3 regions of the Alteromonas infernus genome follow, and region 2 is predicted to be linked to each of the others. Evidence: predicted binding sites of a transcription regulator. Region 2 holds the regulator's gene; each other region holds the start of a gene.
The links. Region 2 encodes sigma-54, which starts transcription at its own class of promoters, with help from an activator protein. Its sites were predicted from a motif close to GTTGGCACGNNNNTNGNNT; they were not measured.
Positions count from the first base shown of each region.

Region 1: the regulator sigma-54 is predicted to act here: its motif matches at 2,388-2,406, upstream of flhA (flagellar biosynthesis protein FlhA).
Region 3: the regulator sigma-54 is predicted to act here: its motif matches at 3,382-3,400, upstream of ACX5J7_RS10675 (DUF2884 family protein).

Region 1 covers NZ_CACSIG010000031.1:172,246-177,197, forward strand. The annotation lists gene fliQ (flagellar biosynthesis protein FliQ) at 1-267, shown strand, start outside; gene fliR (flagellar biosynthetic protein FliR) at 280-1,059, shown strand; gene flhB (flagellar biosynthesis protein FlhB) at 1,148-2,272, shown strand; gene flhA (flagellar biosynthesis protein FlhA) at 2,462-4,561, shown strand; gene flhF (flagellar biosynthesis GTPase FlhF) at 4,591-4,952, shown strand, end outside.
Region 2 covers NZ_CACSIG010000017.1:227,692-232,643, reverse strand. The annotation lists gene kdsC (3-deoxy-manno-octulosonate-8-phosphatase KdsC) at 1-146, shown strand, start outside; gene lptC (LPS export ABC transporter periplasmic protein LptC) at 143-721, shown strand; gene lptA (lipopolysaccharide transport periplasmic protein LptA) at 690-1,244, shown strand; gene lptB (LPS export ABC transporter ATP-binding protein) at 1,247-1,972, shown strand; gene ACX5J7_RS04830 (RNA polymerase factor sigma-54) at 2,046-3,527, shown strand; gene hpf (ribosome hibernation promoting factor) at 3,558-3,845, shown strand; gene ptsN (PTS IIA-like nitrogen regulatory protein PtsN) at 3,859-4,302, shown strand; gene rapZ (RNase adapter RapZ) at 4,391-4,952, shown strand, end outside.
Region 3 covers NZ_CACSIG010000042.1:24,174-29,125, reverse strand. The annotation lists gene ACX5J7_RS10685 (sodium-dependent transporter) at 1-1,350, shown strand, start outside; gene ACX5J7_RS10680 (NAD-dependent epimerase/dehydratase family protein) at 1,419-2,231, opposite strand; gene ACX5J7_RS10675 (DUF2884 family protein) at 2,462-3,274, opposite strand; gene ACX5J7_RS10670 (hypothetical protein) at 3,611-3,802, shown strand; gene ACX5J7_RS10665 (mechanosensitive ion channel family protein) at 3,872-4,952, opposite strand, start outside.

The DNA of each region.
Region 1 (4,952 bases), on a different contig from region 2:
TCACCAGAAGTCTTTGTAGAGATACTGCGAGAAGCCATGTTTATGGTAATCGTGCTGGTATCGGCGGTGATTGTTCCAAGCTTGATTGTAGGCTTGGTCGTCGCTGTATTTCAGGCCGCTACCAGTATCAACGAACAAACCATGAGTTTCCTGCCTCGCTTACTCGTTACGCTATTGGCATTGAGTTGGGGGGGGAACTGGCTGGTACAACAACTGATGGATTTCACCTTTAGAATGGTCGATATGATCCCTCAGGTTGTAGGCTAGAAGGTCTAATTCGTGGAAGTCGAACTCGCCACTATCAATCAGTTTCTTGCCGACATGCTCTTACCTTTTATGCGTATAAGCGGGCTGTTTGTAGCTATGATTGGCTTAAGTGCAAAGTCTATCCCTCCGCAGGTTAGGGCGCTTTTAGGAATAATGCTAACCCTTGTCATTATGCCGGTTGTACCTCCTTCACCTATTGAAAACTTAGTGAGTGTCGGTACCTTTTTAATTGTTATTCAACAATTACTGATAGGCATCGCTATTGGTTTTATTTCGATGATGGTATTGAACACCTTCGTGTTAGCAGGGCAGATCATCGCCATGCAAACCGGTTTGGGCTTTGCTTCGATTGTCGACCCGGTTAATGGTATTAACGTGCCGGCGGTCGGGCAGTTTTACCTTATTTTAGCGACCTTGTTGTTTTGGACACTCGACGGCCACTTGTCGATGATTCAAATGATAGTGATGAGTTTTGAGGCTTTTCCAATCGGCGAGGCGTGGTGGACAGGCGAACAGTTTCGCGATATTGCCCATTGGGGAGGCTGGATGTTCGTTTCCGCTATTACGCTTTCATTGGCGCCTATCGTCTCGCTGTTAATTGTTAATTTGGCCTTTGGTGTAATGACAAAAGCTGCGCCACAGCTGAACATTTTCAGCATTGGTTTTTCCATTGCTCAGCTAATGGGGCTGCTGATTATTTGGATAACGCTAGATAACTTTACTGCGCACTTTGAAACCCAATGGTTTAGGGCTGAACAGTTTATGTGTGAATTATTGAATATTTGTCCTTAGACAAGCAATACGCGTCGTTCGCAGAATATGGTATGACTGCGATCAGGTTAGGTGAGTAAACTCGTAACAGAGAAGAACAGACTCGAGCATGGCAGATTCAAGCGAAAAAACAGAAGACCCCACGGGGAAGAAACTCGATGATGCCCGAAAAAAAGGGCAGCTAGCCCGTTCCCGTGAACTATCTACCACCTTGGTGTTAATAGTCAGTGCCGTCATGTTTCTATTTGTTGGTGGCTGGATAGCGGAGTCGGTATTTAAACTTACCCGCAGAATGTTCATTTTATCTCGTGATGAAACCTATGATATCACCCACATGTTTGGCGCGTGGGGCGAGGCATTTTCAGCAGTGGGCCCTGCCGTACTGCTATATATGGTTGTCGCAATGATTGCAGGGATCTACGGCTCTATTGCCCTTGGCGGTTTTAACTTTACGTGGGAAGGGGCAAAGCCTAAAGGCTCTAAAATGAGCCCGATTCAAGGCTTCAAACGCATGTTTGGCACCAATGGCTTAGTTGAGCTTCTTAAGTCTATTGCAAAAGTAGTGGTTATTATCGGCATGGCCATTGGCGCGCTGCTGTTCTTTGAAGATGAAGCGCTGCATTTAGATATGGAGCTTTATCCGGGCAACCTGTTTCACGCTATGGACATACTTAAATGGGCTTTTCTCATTCTAGTATGTGGCATGATCCCCATCGCGCTCATCGATGTGCCTTATCAAATGTATAAGCACAACAAAGAAATGAAGATGACCAAGCAGGAGGTGAAAGACGAAAGGAAAAATGCTGAAGGCGACCCCATGGTTAAAGGGCGTATCCGTCGATTGCAGTATCAGGCTGCAACGAAAAGAATGATGCAAGAAGTCCCTCAAGCTGATGTCGTGGTGACTAACCCTACCCATTTTTCAGTGGCCATTAAATACGATGAAAAAGGAATTAGGGCACCTGTGGTTGTCGCAAAAGGCGCCGATGAGTTGGCCATGCATATCAGAAAAATAGCCACAGCGAATGATGTTCCGCTCATTCCTTCTCCTATGTTAGCGCGGGCAATCTTCTATTCCACAGAAGTGGATGATGAAATACCCAACGCCTTGTTTATGGCGGTAGCGCAAGTTCTCGCCCACGTGTATCAGCTTAAAGCTCACAGAGCAGGTAAAGGTAAACGTCCCAAGCCATTGAAACGGGATCTGCCCATCCCTCCCGAGTATCGCCGATAACACAGCCTTCCCCGCCAAGTTAGCATGAAAAAGATGCGGGAAAATGGACGGTTGTTAAAATAAGAAATGCCGTTAATTTAGGCAGTTAGTGCTGCTGCAGAAGGTGTTTGCTAAAGCTGGCACGTATGTTGAAACCCGCCTATCAGAATAGAATTAAGCGTCAATTTTCTGATAGAGAGACAATACGCAATGCAGTTATCCGGTTATCTTCAGCGTTTCGATAAAAATCAGCTGCAAAATTTCACCAGTGGTTTAGGCGCGCCTATCGTCCTCTTAGCCATAATGGGCATGGTTATTTTACCTATGCCGCCGTTCTTATTAGATGTGCTGTTTAGTTTTAATATTGCCTTGTCTCTGGTCATAATTTTGGTGGCAGTACTCACACAAAAACCTGTCGATTTCGGTATTTTCCCGCTTGTGTTGCTTATCGCTACAGTACTGAGACTGGCATTGAACGTAGCGTCTACCCGTGTTGTTCTGCTTTATGGGCACGAAGGGGGGGATGCTGCAGGTAAGGTTATCGAGGCCTTTGGAGCAGTGGTTATCGGTGGTAACTATGCGGTGGGTATTGTTGTTTTTGCTATTCTTCTAATTATTAACTTCAAAGTGGTTACCGCGGGTGCCGGGCGTATATCTGAAGTAAGTGCTCGCTTTACTTTGGACGCCATGCCAGGTAAGCAGATGGCAATTGATGCCGACTTGAACGCCGGCTATATCGACCAAGACCAAGCCCGTCAGCGCCGAGAAGAAATCACCGCAGAAGCCGATTTTTACGGCTCGATGGACGGTGCGTCAAAATTCGTAAAGGGTGACGCGGTCGCCGGTCTTTTCATTATGTTGATTAATATCGTCGGCGGGTTATTCATCGGCATGATCCAGCACGATTTGAATTTTGGTAGTGCTATTGAAATTTATACCATCCTTACTATCGGTGATGGGCTGGTTGCTCAAATACCTTCACTTCTGCTTTCTGTAGCGACCGCGATAATTGTTACTCGTGAAAACGAAACCCAAGAAATGGGTAAAGAGATCCGCGGACAATTAGGCAACACACAAGCGCTTTATATTGCATCGGGCGTGCTATTTGTGATGGGTATTATTCCAGGTATGCCCCACATTGCATTTTTAGGGTTCTCGTTTTTAATTGCGGGCGTTGCCTATTGGCAGACAGTTCAGCAAAAGAAAAAGGCTGCGGCACCGTCGGTCCCTGATAATGTGATGAAAGACGACACGGTGGCGCCAGAGGTTAAAGAGCTGGGGTGGGATGACGTTCAGCAGGTTGATACTATCGGGTTGGAGGTCGGCTATCGATTAATACCACTGGTTGATAAATCTCAAGGTGGCGAATTGTTGACGCGCATAAAAGGGGTGCGTAAAAAGCTCTCCCAAGAACTTGGTTTTCTTATTCCCCCAGTACACATTCGCGATAATTTAGATTTAGAGCCTAATACCTACACCATTGCTATGCTTGGCGTCACCATTGGCGACTCTGTTATCAGTCATGATGAAGAGTTGGCTATCAACCCCGGGCAGGTCTTCGGCAAATTAGAAGGTCGCGCCACCAAAGACCCTGCGTTTGGTTTAGATGCGGTGTGGATCAAGCCGAATAAACGAGAACACGCGCAAACCTTGGGGTACACCGTTGTTGATGCAGCTACCGTTGTGGCTACCCACCTCAGCCAGTTGTTAACTAACAATGCTTATCAGCTACTTGGTCACGAAGAAGCGCAGCAGTTACTCGATATGCTGGCTAAGCAGCACCCTAAATTGGTGGAAGGTTTAGTACCAGATATCTTGCCGCTAAGCACGGTGGTAAAAGTGCTTCAAACCCTACTATTTGAGGGCGTGCCTATTCGCGATATGCGCACTATTGTTCAAACCTTAAGTGAATACGGCACTCGCAGCCAAGACCCGGATGTATTGGTCTCTGCCGTTCGTATTGCGCTTAAACGTCTTATTGTCCAAGAAATTACCCAAGGGGCAAAAGAGATACCTGTCATAACCTTGGCGCCAGAGTTGGAACAGATGTTGCACCAGTCACTTCAAGCAGGTGGCGAAGATGGCGCTGGTATCGAACCAGGTTTGGCAGACAAGCTGCAAAAATCATTGCAGCAAGCCAGTCAGCAGCAAGAGTTAGAAGGAGAGCCTGCAGTACTCCTAACCTCTGGCATGCTGCGACCCGTTCTGTCTCGCTTCTTAAAGTATTCGGTTGTTGGGCTCCATGTGCTTTCTTACCAAGAAGTGCCTGACGACAAACAAATAAAAATAGTCAGTTCGGTCGGTCAATAATCTGACACTGGGTGATTGGAGAGGTTGCAATGAAAATTAGACGTTTCTTCGGCAAAGATATGCGTGAGGCGTTAAGCCAAGTTAAAGCTGAATTAGGCAGTGATGCAGTGATCATGTCGAACCGCAAAGTTGCCGATGGCATTGAGCTTGTTGCTGCCTATGATAAAGAGCCTGAAGCAAAACTCTTCACTCCTAAAACATCGCCTAAAGCAACCCCTAAAGCATCAGGTCAAAAAGCCGTGCCTAGCTTAAGTGAGATTATCGGTGATGATGGCCCCGACAGTTTAAAAGCTCTGTTAGAAAAGCAGCACGGCGGTAGTGCGCCTTCATCAAGTAATGCTTCAGCATCGCAGTCGCATTCAGCCAACCATAATCAGCCTATGTCTGCAAA
Region 2 (4,952 bases):
CGGTTGCCGACGCACACCCTTTCGTGGCAAAACAAGCGAACTGGATAACCACCTTGCCAGGCGGATTTGGCGCGGTGCGCGAGATATCAGATACTATTTTACACGCCAAAGGCGTAGCGAATGAGATTTTTGGAGCAAGTGTATGAGCCAATTTGGCTTTAATCGCTTAGGCTTAAGTATATCGGCGCTGTTTATCTTGGCGTTGCTGATGTATGTACCTACGTGGATGGAAGAGCAGCCAGAATCACAAGGCAGCAGCGAGAATGGCGCCTTAAAACCTGCCTATAAAGCGAAGAACTTGACCACTACCCTTTACAACCAAGAAGGCGAGTTAAACCACAAGGTATTTGCCGAATCAATGGAGCACTACGACCAGCTAGGTTTTGTATTGTTCCAACAGCCCAAGTATACACTGTATACTGAGAACGCTACGTCTCCTTGGGTGGTGACGGCGCAAGAAGGAACGCTCTACAACAACGATCTGATTCAATTAGAAAACCAGGTTGTTATCGAGAACCAAACCAGCGATGACTTTGTCAAAAGCCTCTCAACCGAATACATTCAGATTAATTTAGACACCAAACAAATGACATCTGATCAAGTCGTTGAAATACAGGGTACCCAATATGTCATTTTGAGCAATGGGTTTAACGCGAATTTACGCACACAAGAATACGAGCTTTTAGATCATGTACAAACCACTTATTCCCCTAGCAACTAGCCTTTTACTTGTCATCGCTAGCGGTGCGGTAAACGCAAGCGAAGATGATTTTTCGCAGCCCATTAAAATAGGCTCAAATACTCAATTTATCGACGGTAAAAATAAAACGGCGTTGTATAAAGAAGATGTACTGATTACCCAGGGTTCGCTGGTAATTGAAGCCGACGAAGTGGAAGTTATCGCGAGTGAAGGTAGTGGCCGCGAAATTTTTATCGCCAGAGGAAAGCCAGCCAGTTATTCTCAAACACTAGAAGACGGTACTCCGGTGTCTGCTAAGGCAAACGAAATTCGTTATGAGGTGATCAATCGCACGATTTCTCTTTCAGGAAACGCGGAACTTCAACAAGACACCAGTAAAGTGCAAGGTGACAACATTACTTTCGACATGATTACTGAGCAGTTACTTGCTACTGGTGGTGCGGGCGAAAATGGAGAAGGTCGAGTGACTACGGTATTTACTCCTGAATCCATTCGCAAGGCATCATCGAAGAAAGAAGATAAAGACAGTGGGGACAATCAATAGCAATGGCAACTTTGAGCGCAACCAACCTTGCTAAGGCATATAAATCGCGTCAGGTAGTACGCGACGTCAGCCTTTCTGTCTCGACGGGTCAAATTGTTGGCTTACTTGGGCCTAACGGCGCTGGTAAGACCACTACATTTTATATGATTGTGGGGTTGGTTAACCTGGATAAAGGCAAGATTGAAATTGATGATAATGAGCTTACTCATCAGCCCATGCACGAGCGTGCACGCCGCGGAATTGGCTACCTTCCGCAAGAGGCATCAATTTTCAGAAAGCTTACGGTACATGAAAATATCATGGCCATTTTGCAAACCCGTAAAGATTTAAATTCACAGCAGCAGGAAGAAGAAGCTGACGCGCTACTTGATGAATTTAATATTAACCATATACGTAATAGTACAGGGATGAGTTTGTCCGGTGGTGAACGACGGCGTGTTGAAATAGCACGCGCACTAGCAGCTAATCCGCAATTTATTTTATTAGACGAACCGTTTGCTGGTGTTGATCCAATATCAGTTAATGATATAAAGAAGATAATACAGCATCTTCGAGATAGGGGTATTGGAATCCTTATCACCGACCATAACGTGCGAGAAACATTGGATGTTTGTGAGAAAGCGTACATTGTGAGTCATGGCGAGCTTATCGCGCAAGGAACAGCGGAACAGGTTTTAAGTAATCAAAAAGTAAGGGATGTATACCTAGGCGAACAATTCAGGCTATAGTTAGTGTAACTGAATTGTCATTTTTCAATTTCGCTCTGGTGTATTCAATTTAGAGCATTTAAATAAGACGTAGATGAAACCATCTTTACAGCTAAAATTTAGCCAACAACTTACCATGACACCCCAGCTTCAGCAGGCGATAAAACTGCTGCAGCTATCTACGCTTGATCTTCAGCAGGAGATTCAAGAAGCCCTCGATTCAAACCCTTTATTGGAAGTTGAAGAAGGTAACGACGAGCCGCAAGTAGAAAAAAATAATATCGATAGCGACGATAGCGTGACAGAAGCGTCTGCGACAGCGTCTAGCGATACATTGGAAGCGGGTGACGCGTTAGAAAAAAACGACCTTCCCGATGAATTGCCTATCGACAGCACATGGGATGAATACTATTCAGCGTCATCGGCCCCAGCGCCAGGTCCTTCAAATGACGATGAACAAATATTTCAAGGCGAAACCACCGAGGATATTCAGGAACATTTGTCGTGGCAGATGCGATTGACCCATTTCTCAGATACTGACCGCGCCATTGCTACGGCAATTATCGACTCTATTGACGAGTCTGGCTATTTAACCGTGACCCTTGAAGACATTCTTGACGCGGTAAACTCTGAGGATATGGAAGAGCCTATAGAAATGGACGAAATAGAATGCGTACTTAAGCGTATTCAGATGTTCGACCCCATTGGTTCGGGCTCCCGCTCGCCGCAGGAATGTCTAATGGTGCAACTGCGCCAGTTCTCAGAAGACACACCATGGCTTAACGAAGCCAAACAGCTTATAGAAGAATATTCAGACCTATTAAGCAGTAAAGATTATCGCACGTTAATGCGTAAGAGCCGCTTGAAGGAAGATCAGCTGCGCGAGGCAATGCGTTTATTACAAACCTTGAATCCTCGCCCAGGTAGTGCTTTAGTTACTAAAGAGCCTGAGTACGTTATTCCTGATGTCTCGGTCGCCAAAAAGAATGGCCGTTGGGTGGTTGAGCTTAACCCCGACAGCCTGCCTAAGTTGAGCGTAAATCAACAATACGCTGCAATGAGTCGTCGTGCCAAAAATAGTAGCGACTCACAATTCATCCGCTCACACATGCAAGAGGCTAAGTGGTTCATTAAGAGCCTTGAATCTCGCAACGAAACCTTAATGAAGGTGGCAAACTGTATTGTGCAACAGCAAATGGGCTTTTTTGAACATGGCCCGGAAATGATGAAACCTATGGTGCTTAACGATGTAGCAGAAATGGTAGATATGCACGAATCAACGATTTCACGCGTCACAACGCAAAAGTATATGCATACACCACGTGGTATATTTGAATTGAAATACTTCTTCTCTAGCCACGTAGCAACAGAGTCTGGTGGTGAGTGTTCATCTACCGCGATTCGTGCATTGATCAAGAAATTAGTGGCAGCTGAGAAGCCTAGCAAGCCGCTAAGTGATAGCAAGATTGCTTCATTGTTGGCCGAACAAGGCATTAAAGTTGCCCGGCGAACAATAGCAAAGTACCGGGAATCGTTGTCGATCCCGCCGTCGAACCAACGCAAAAGCCTCATTTAAACGGGCTTAATAATATAAGGAAGACGAAATATGCAAATCAACCTTACTGGTCATCATGTCGAAATCACCGACTCTTTGCGTAATTATGTCGATACGAAGTTCAGCAAACTTGAACGTCACTTTGATCACATTTCTAATGTGCATGTCATCCTGAACGTTGAAAAATTAAATCAAAAAGCCGAAGCGACCGTTCATTTAAGTGGCGCTGAAGTATTCGCATCCTCAGAAAATACCGACATGTATGCGGCGATTGACAGCATGGTTGATAAACTCGACCGGCAGGTAATCAAGCATAAGGAAAAACTGAAAAAACATTAGTAGTTAATTAAGCATGGATATACAAGCCATCGTAAGTCTGGACCGCACCGAGTGTGCGGTTCAGTGTAATAGTAAAAAGCGAATTCTTGAGATCATCGCAGATATCGCTGCCAAAAATAACGAGAGCATCGATCAGGCAACGGTACTTAATAGTTTGATGTCTCGAGAGCGTATGGGTAGTACAGGAATCGGCAATGGCATTGCGTTACCACATGGGCGCTTGCCAGGTTTAGAAAAGGTGATAGCTATTGTTGTCACCAGTACGCCAGCCATTAATTTTGACGCGCTCGATGAAAAGCCGGTAGATATATTTTTCGCGTTACTTGTTCCTGAAGAGCAAACCGAAGGCCATCTACAAACATTGGCCACGGTAGCCGGTAAACTAAGCGATAAAGAAACGATTAAAGCGATACGTCGTGCCAGTACAAGCGATGATATTCTTTCTGCACTAAGTTAAAGATTTAAGCGCCTTAGCGAGGTCGTGACCAAGGCGCTTAAGACAATAAAGCGTATGCGATAAAACCAGAAGATTTGGGAGAAGTTAGGTGAAGCTGATTATAATCAGTGGTCGTTCGGGGTCTGGTAAGTCTGTCGCACTTCGCGCATTGGAAGATTTAGGGTACTACTGCGTTGACAACATTCCTGTAAACCTACTTCCTACCCTAACCCACACTGTTGTTGATGAATACGACCAAGTGGCGGTGAGCATTGATGTGCGTAACTTGCCGAAAAACCCTGATGATCTGGTAGAAATTTTAGATTATCTTCCGTCATCGTGGTCAATGACCATTGTCTATATCGATGCCAGCGATGATGTGCTGGTAAAACGCTTCAGCGAAACCCGACGTCTGCATCCCCTTGCGAAGCTCAATAAGTCTCTATCTGAAGCCATAAGGGCAGAGTCAGCCTTGCTAGCCCCTATCGCTGAACGGGCAGACTTATATTTAGATACAGACAAACTGACTATTCACCAACTTGCTGAGTTGATACGCGAGCGAATACTGGGTAAGAAAAGCTCCCGCTTAGTGCTGGTGTTTGAATCTTTTGGCTTCAAACACGGTATTCCGAAAGATGCCGATTATGTTTTTGATGCGCGCTTTTTGCCTA
Region 3 (4,952 bases), on a different contig from region 2:
ATTGGTAATTTGGTTGGTTTCCCTGTCGGTGCAGCTAAAAACGGCGGCGGCGCATTTTTGTTAATGTACGCCATTTTCGTTTTTGCGATATGTTTGCCGGTTATGCTGGCGGAAATGTCAGTAGGACGCCATGCTAAAAAAGACCCATTAGGCGCGTACAGCGATATCAGCGGTAACGAAAAAAAATGGAAGGTCGCAGGTTGGTTAGCCATTGCTACACCTTTCATGATTGCCGTTTTCTACATGGTTATCACCGTGTGGCTTTTTGGCTATTTGTTTGAAGCGGTAAGCGGAAACTTAGATAAACTCGCTAACCCCGAAACCTTTGGGCTGTTTATTAACTCAGAGGCAATCTTCGCCTATATGGCAGTTGTGGTTGGGGTGGTGTACCTCATACTTCAAGGCGGGGTAAAAGAAGGCATCGAAAAAGCGGCAAAGCTGCTTATGCCAGCACTCTTTGTTATGCTCATTGGCTTGGTAGTGTTTGTACTGACCCGAGAAAATGCCATGGCTGGGGTTAAGTTCTATATCGTGCCTGAGTTTTCAAAAATCACGGCTGAAGTTGTCAACGGCGCCTTGTCGCAAGCCTTCTTTTCGCTGTCGTTAGGTATGGGTATTCTGATCACTTACGGAAGCTATATTGATAAACGAGCGGATGTGCCTAACTCGGCCAAATTGGTTGCCTTAACCGATACAGCGGTTGCATTTACTGCGGGGTTAATGATTCTTCCGGCTATCTTCTCTTTTAACCCAGATATTAACCCTGATGATCTAAGTGAGTCTTCGGTTGGCATGATCTTTACATACCTACCGAGTATCTTTCTCGCGTTACAAGATTCAATCGGGTATCTCGGTGCGTCGATTGTAGCGAGCTTGTTCTTCTTGCTTGTGTTCTTCGCAGCAATTACTTCACTGGTATCTATTTTTGAAGTACCGGTTGCGGCATTGATGGACGAGAAAGGCGTAAGTCGCAAATGGGCGCTAGGCTCTTTAGGCAGCATTATGATTGTGTTAGCCATTTTGAGCGCATTATCGTTCGGTAAAGTGGATATGTTGACTTCGTTTATGCACTACGCAGGGGCAGATAAGTCTTTGTTTGATGTGATTTACGACGTGTTCTACGACACTATTTTACCGCTCAACGGCTTACTTATTTGCTTGTTTGTTATTTACCGTTGGAAGAGCGCTAACTTCAACGCGTCTTTGGAAGAAGGTAGCAGCGGATACAAGGGTAGCTGGTTTGAAAAGTATGTAGATGTGTCGCTTAAAACCTTTATACCATTAATTCTGCTTGTTATTTTTGTAAACACAGTCGCAGTGAAATATTTTGGGTTTAACCTTTTCGGGTAAACCGCTTCACACATTACATCTAAACAAAAACGGCAAGCTTGGTAACGGGCTTGCCGTTTTTTATTGATTTAGAACATGCGATAGGGGTCAGCGAACTCGGGCGTAATACCTAACTGCGCCCAGCATTCACGGGCGTCAATTACTTTCCCACCAGGCTCAGCGTCGGTCCCTGTAAAATCAGGCGGCTCAATACCCATGGCTTTAGCAGCCTCAACATAGTACAGCCCCCGTTTGGGGTGAGACAAACTACACAGATGTATCGTGTCATTCAGTGGGGTACAGCGAATAATTTCGCCAAGCGCCTTAACGATATCAAAAACGTGAACCAGGTTTATTCTTTTATTCCCCGCTTCTAGCTGACGTCCACTTAACGAACGGGCCGGGTGACGGTCTGGGCCAACCAAGCCCGCTAACCGCACAATACTTACGTTAATTTGCTCTCGCAGTGACAGTAAATATTGCTCTATTGCTACATGCGCTTTTGCCGACGCAGTTTGAGGGTTGGTTTGGGCCTGCGCTGTCAATGTCTCATCAGTATTATCACCGTAAACCGAGGTCGTACTGATAAAAACGATATGCGCAACGCCCGCCCTGATCGCGCTATCTATTAATGACAGCATGTGCTTTGTAAAGGCGTCTAAATTGGTGCTTCGTCGGCCGGGCGGTACATTGAGTAATAAGGTTGCATTAGGTAAATAGCGTTCAAGGGGCTTGGTGTTATCTCCTAGCGCATATTCAAGTGCTTCGATACCTTGCGCTTGTAACGCATGGCATTTGTCCCGACTTCTACTTGTGCCGACAATATTGAAATCATCGTTAAGTGCTTCGCCAACATACCCGGCTAACCATCCATAACCCGTAATTACTAAATTTTGCGTCATAGTCTCAATACCCTTTGTTTAATAGCCGTAGATTACATTAATTTGCAAAGCCTTGCTTTTATCAATACGTAAGTCGTTTTACTGATTGCCTTAAAAAGCGGCACTAAAAGCGCAAAGGTTTAAACGGGGTTGATACACGAAGACAGGGGGCGGACTTGCGAAAAAAGCCAACTATGGGCGTTACCCATCATTGGCTTTATAGATGTTAATGGTTTTGATACGAAGGGCTATTACATCTTCATTTCTGCATGACCATCGATATCTAACAGGTTCAGCTCTTCAAGCCCGGCAATTGACGCCTGCATTTTTCCTTCAGCATAATCAGCCTGTTTCAATACTTTACACAAGGCATCGCCTTTTTCTTCTAGTGCGGCGGCTTGACTCTCAAGACGATATTCTAGGTCTTCACCCCAACGTTCCATTTTTTCTTCGAATTCAGACATATCGCCGCCTTCCCATAGCATCTGAGTACCTACGGCTATTAAAATTCTGCCTATCGACTCGCTAATCAATGACTCTATCTGTGTTTCAAATTCTTGTTCCCAGCTTTCGTCAAACCAACCTGGCTCATCGAACTTGGTTGAATCGACACGGATATTACCCGCTTCATCATAAAATGAGGTGTTGAGCTTAGCGTCGAGCGAGTTAAAGAGTTCACGAAAGTCGTCGCCCATTTGGTCGCCGCCAAGGAGCTCTGTGAATACTTCAGTTACCGCGACATTAGCAATCTCTAAACCTTCACTGGCAATGTTCAGTGTCATTGGAATGGCCATATCTATATTGTCGTAGTATTCACCCACCCACTTTTTTTGCTCGCGATTAAGCGACACAGCTTCGCCGTTAACGGTCATATTGTGTTGAGCGTCTATGCTCATCACCGAGCCATTATCCATGGTTACGGTTAAGTCGCCTTGATAGTATTGAATGTGACCATCAAGCTCCATATCACAGCTGTTGGTCTGAAAGTTCTTATCGTGTGCAAGTGCCTGTCCACTGATTAAAGCGCTGGTGATGGCAACTGAAAGTAATAGTTTGTTAGACATTGTTCATTCCTTATTTCACTATTAACACGGTAGTGCGCGTGCAAAATGTAGTTCGGTATAGCCAGGGCTTGCTAAAAGCGGCGGCGATAGCCTGTTTGTAAAGAATAGAGCAATGCTCTTGCCAGAATTTAAAGGTTATATTTTTCAGTGGGTTATGCTTTTTTTGAGAGGGCAGGAAATATAGGCGGCTCCATTTTTTGGCGAATATAATAATAAATTAGCCATTTTGACTAAGATCAATTTATGCCTTTTACGGCATATTTAAACCCATCCAAGCATGTTCAAATCTTAATTATTGGTGCATAATACTGCCAATAATTTTAAGGGGTTATCACAATGGCTGATTGGATTAATGCAATTATGTTTGGTGTTGCGCTAATTGCCTTTACGCTAGGGCTAAGCAGCATCGTTATGGGCTTTATGACTGCTAAAGCAGGTGCTGAAGGTATGCAGGAAAAAATCGAGTACGGTTTTTTTGGCGTTACAGGTTTGGTGCTTTGCATGCTGATGGCCTATGCCTTAGCTTAAGCAAAAAGCGTTATGAAAAAACCGGCTTCAAAGCCGGTTTTTTTACGTCTGTAAAACAGTTATTGATGGTTACGCTTTCGGCGTGCTGTGAGGCTCTGCAGGCGTGTTTACACTAGGCTCTGTGCTTTCATCGGCACTTTCATCGGCACTTCCATCAGAACTTTCACTTGTACTTTGCTTGGCACTATTATCAGCACCTTGCCTGGCGTTCACCTTTGCCTCTTGCTGATAGGCACTGTGCTCGCGGTGGGCTAAAAGCGAGAGGTGACCGTCTCGCTGGTAGGCGCGTAGGTCGAACAGGTCAAGCATGGCCATGACGTGGTCGAAAATATCCGACTGTACTTTCTCGTATTTGACCCATTCTTTTTCTGCGCTAAAGCAATAAATTTCTAAGGGCAAACCTAGCTCATTAGGGGGAAGCTGCCTAACCATAAGCGTAAGCTCTTGGTTGATATTCGCATGCTTGCGCAAATAGGCTTCTAAGTAGGCTCTAAACGTACCGATATTGGTTAGCTTGCGGTTATTGAGTAAATCCGACTCATCAATGGAGTAATCCCTGTGATAAGCACGCAGTTCGTTTTTCTTTTTATCGATATATTCGTTGATATAACGAATTTTTGAAAAGCGGTCTAACATATCGTTGTCGCAGAGTTTGATAGAGTGCACATCAATATAAATGGCGCGCTTAATTCTGCGGCCGCCGGACTCCTGCATACCTCGCCAGTTCTTCACCGCTTCAGTAGTAAGGCTATAAGTAGGTAGTGTCGAGATGGTTTTGTCCCAGTTTTGTACCTTTACATTGGTTAAGCCTATTTCAAGTATTTCACCGTCGACTTCGTATTTCGGCATGGCTATCCAATCACCGGTATTGAACATGCGGTTAGCGGCAATCTGTATACCGGCTACAAAACCTAAAATAGTGTCTCTGAATATCAATAACAGCACCGCGGCAATAGCGGTTAGGCCCGATACAATAAGCAACGGACTTCTATCGACTATTAAAGAAATACTCAGCAGTATAGTAATGATTGCAAAGGCAAGTTTAGTCACCTGAATGAACCCTGTAATCGGGGCTCGTCGGGAAAGGGCTGAGGCGTTGTAAACGTCTTCTACTGTGCTTAGCATGGCGTACAAAGCGAGTAAGCCACTG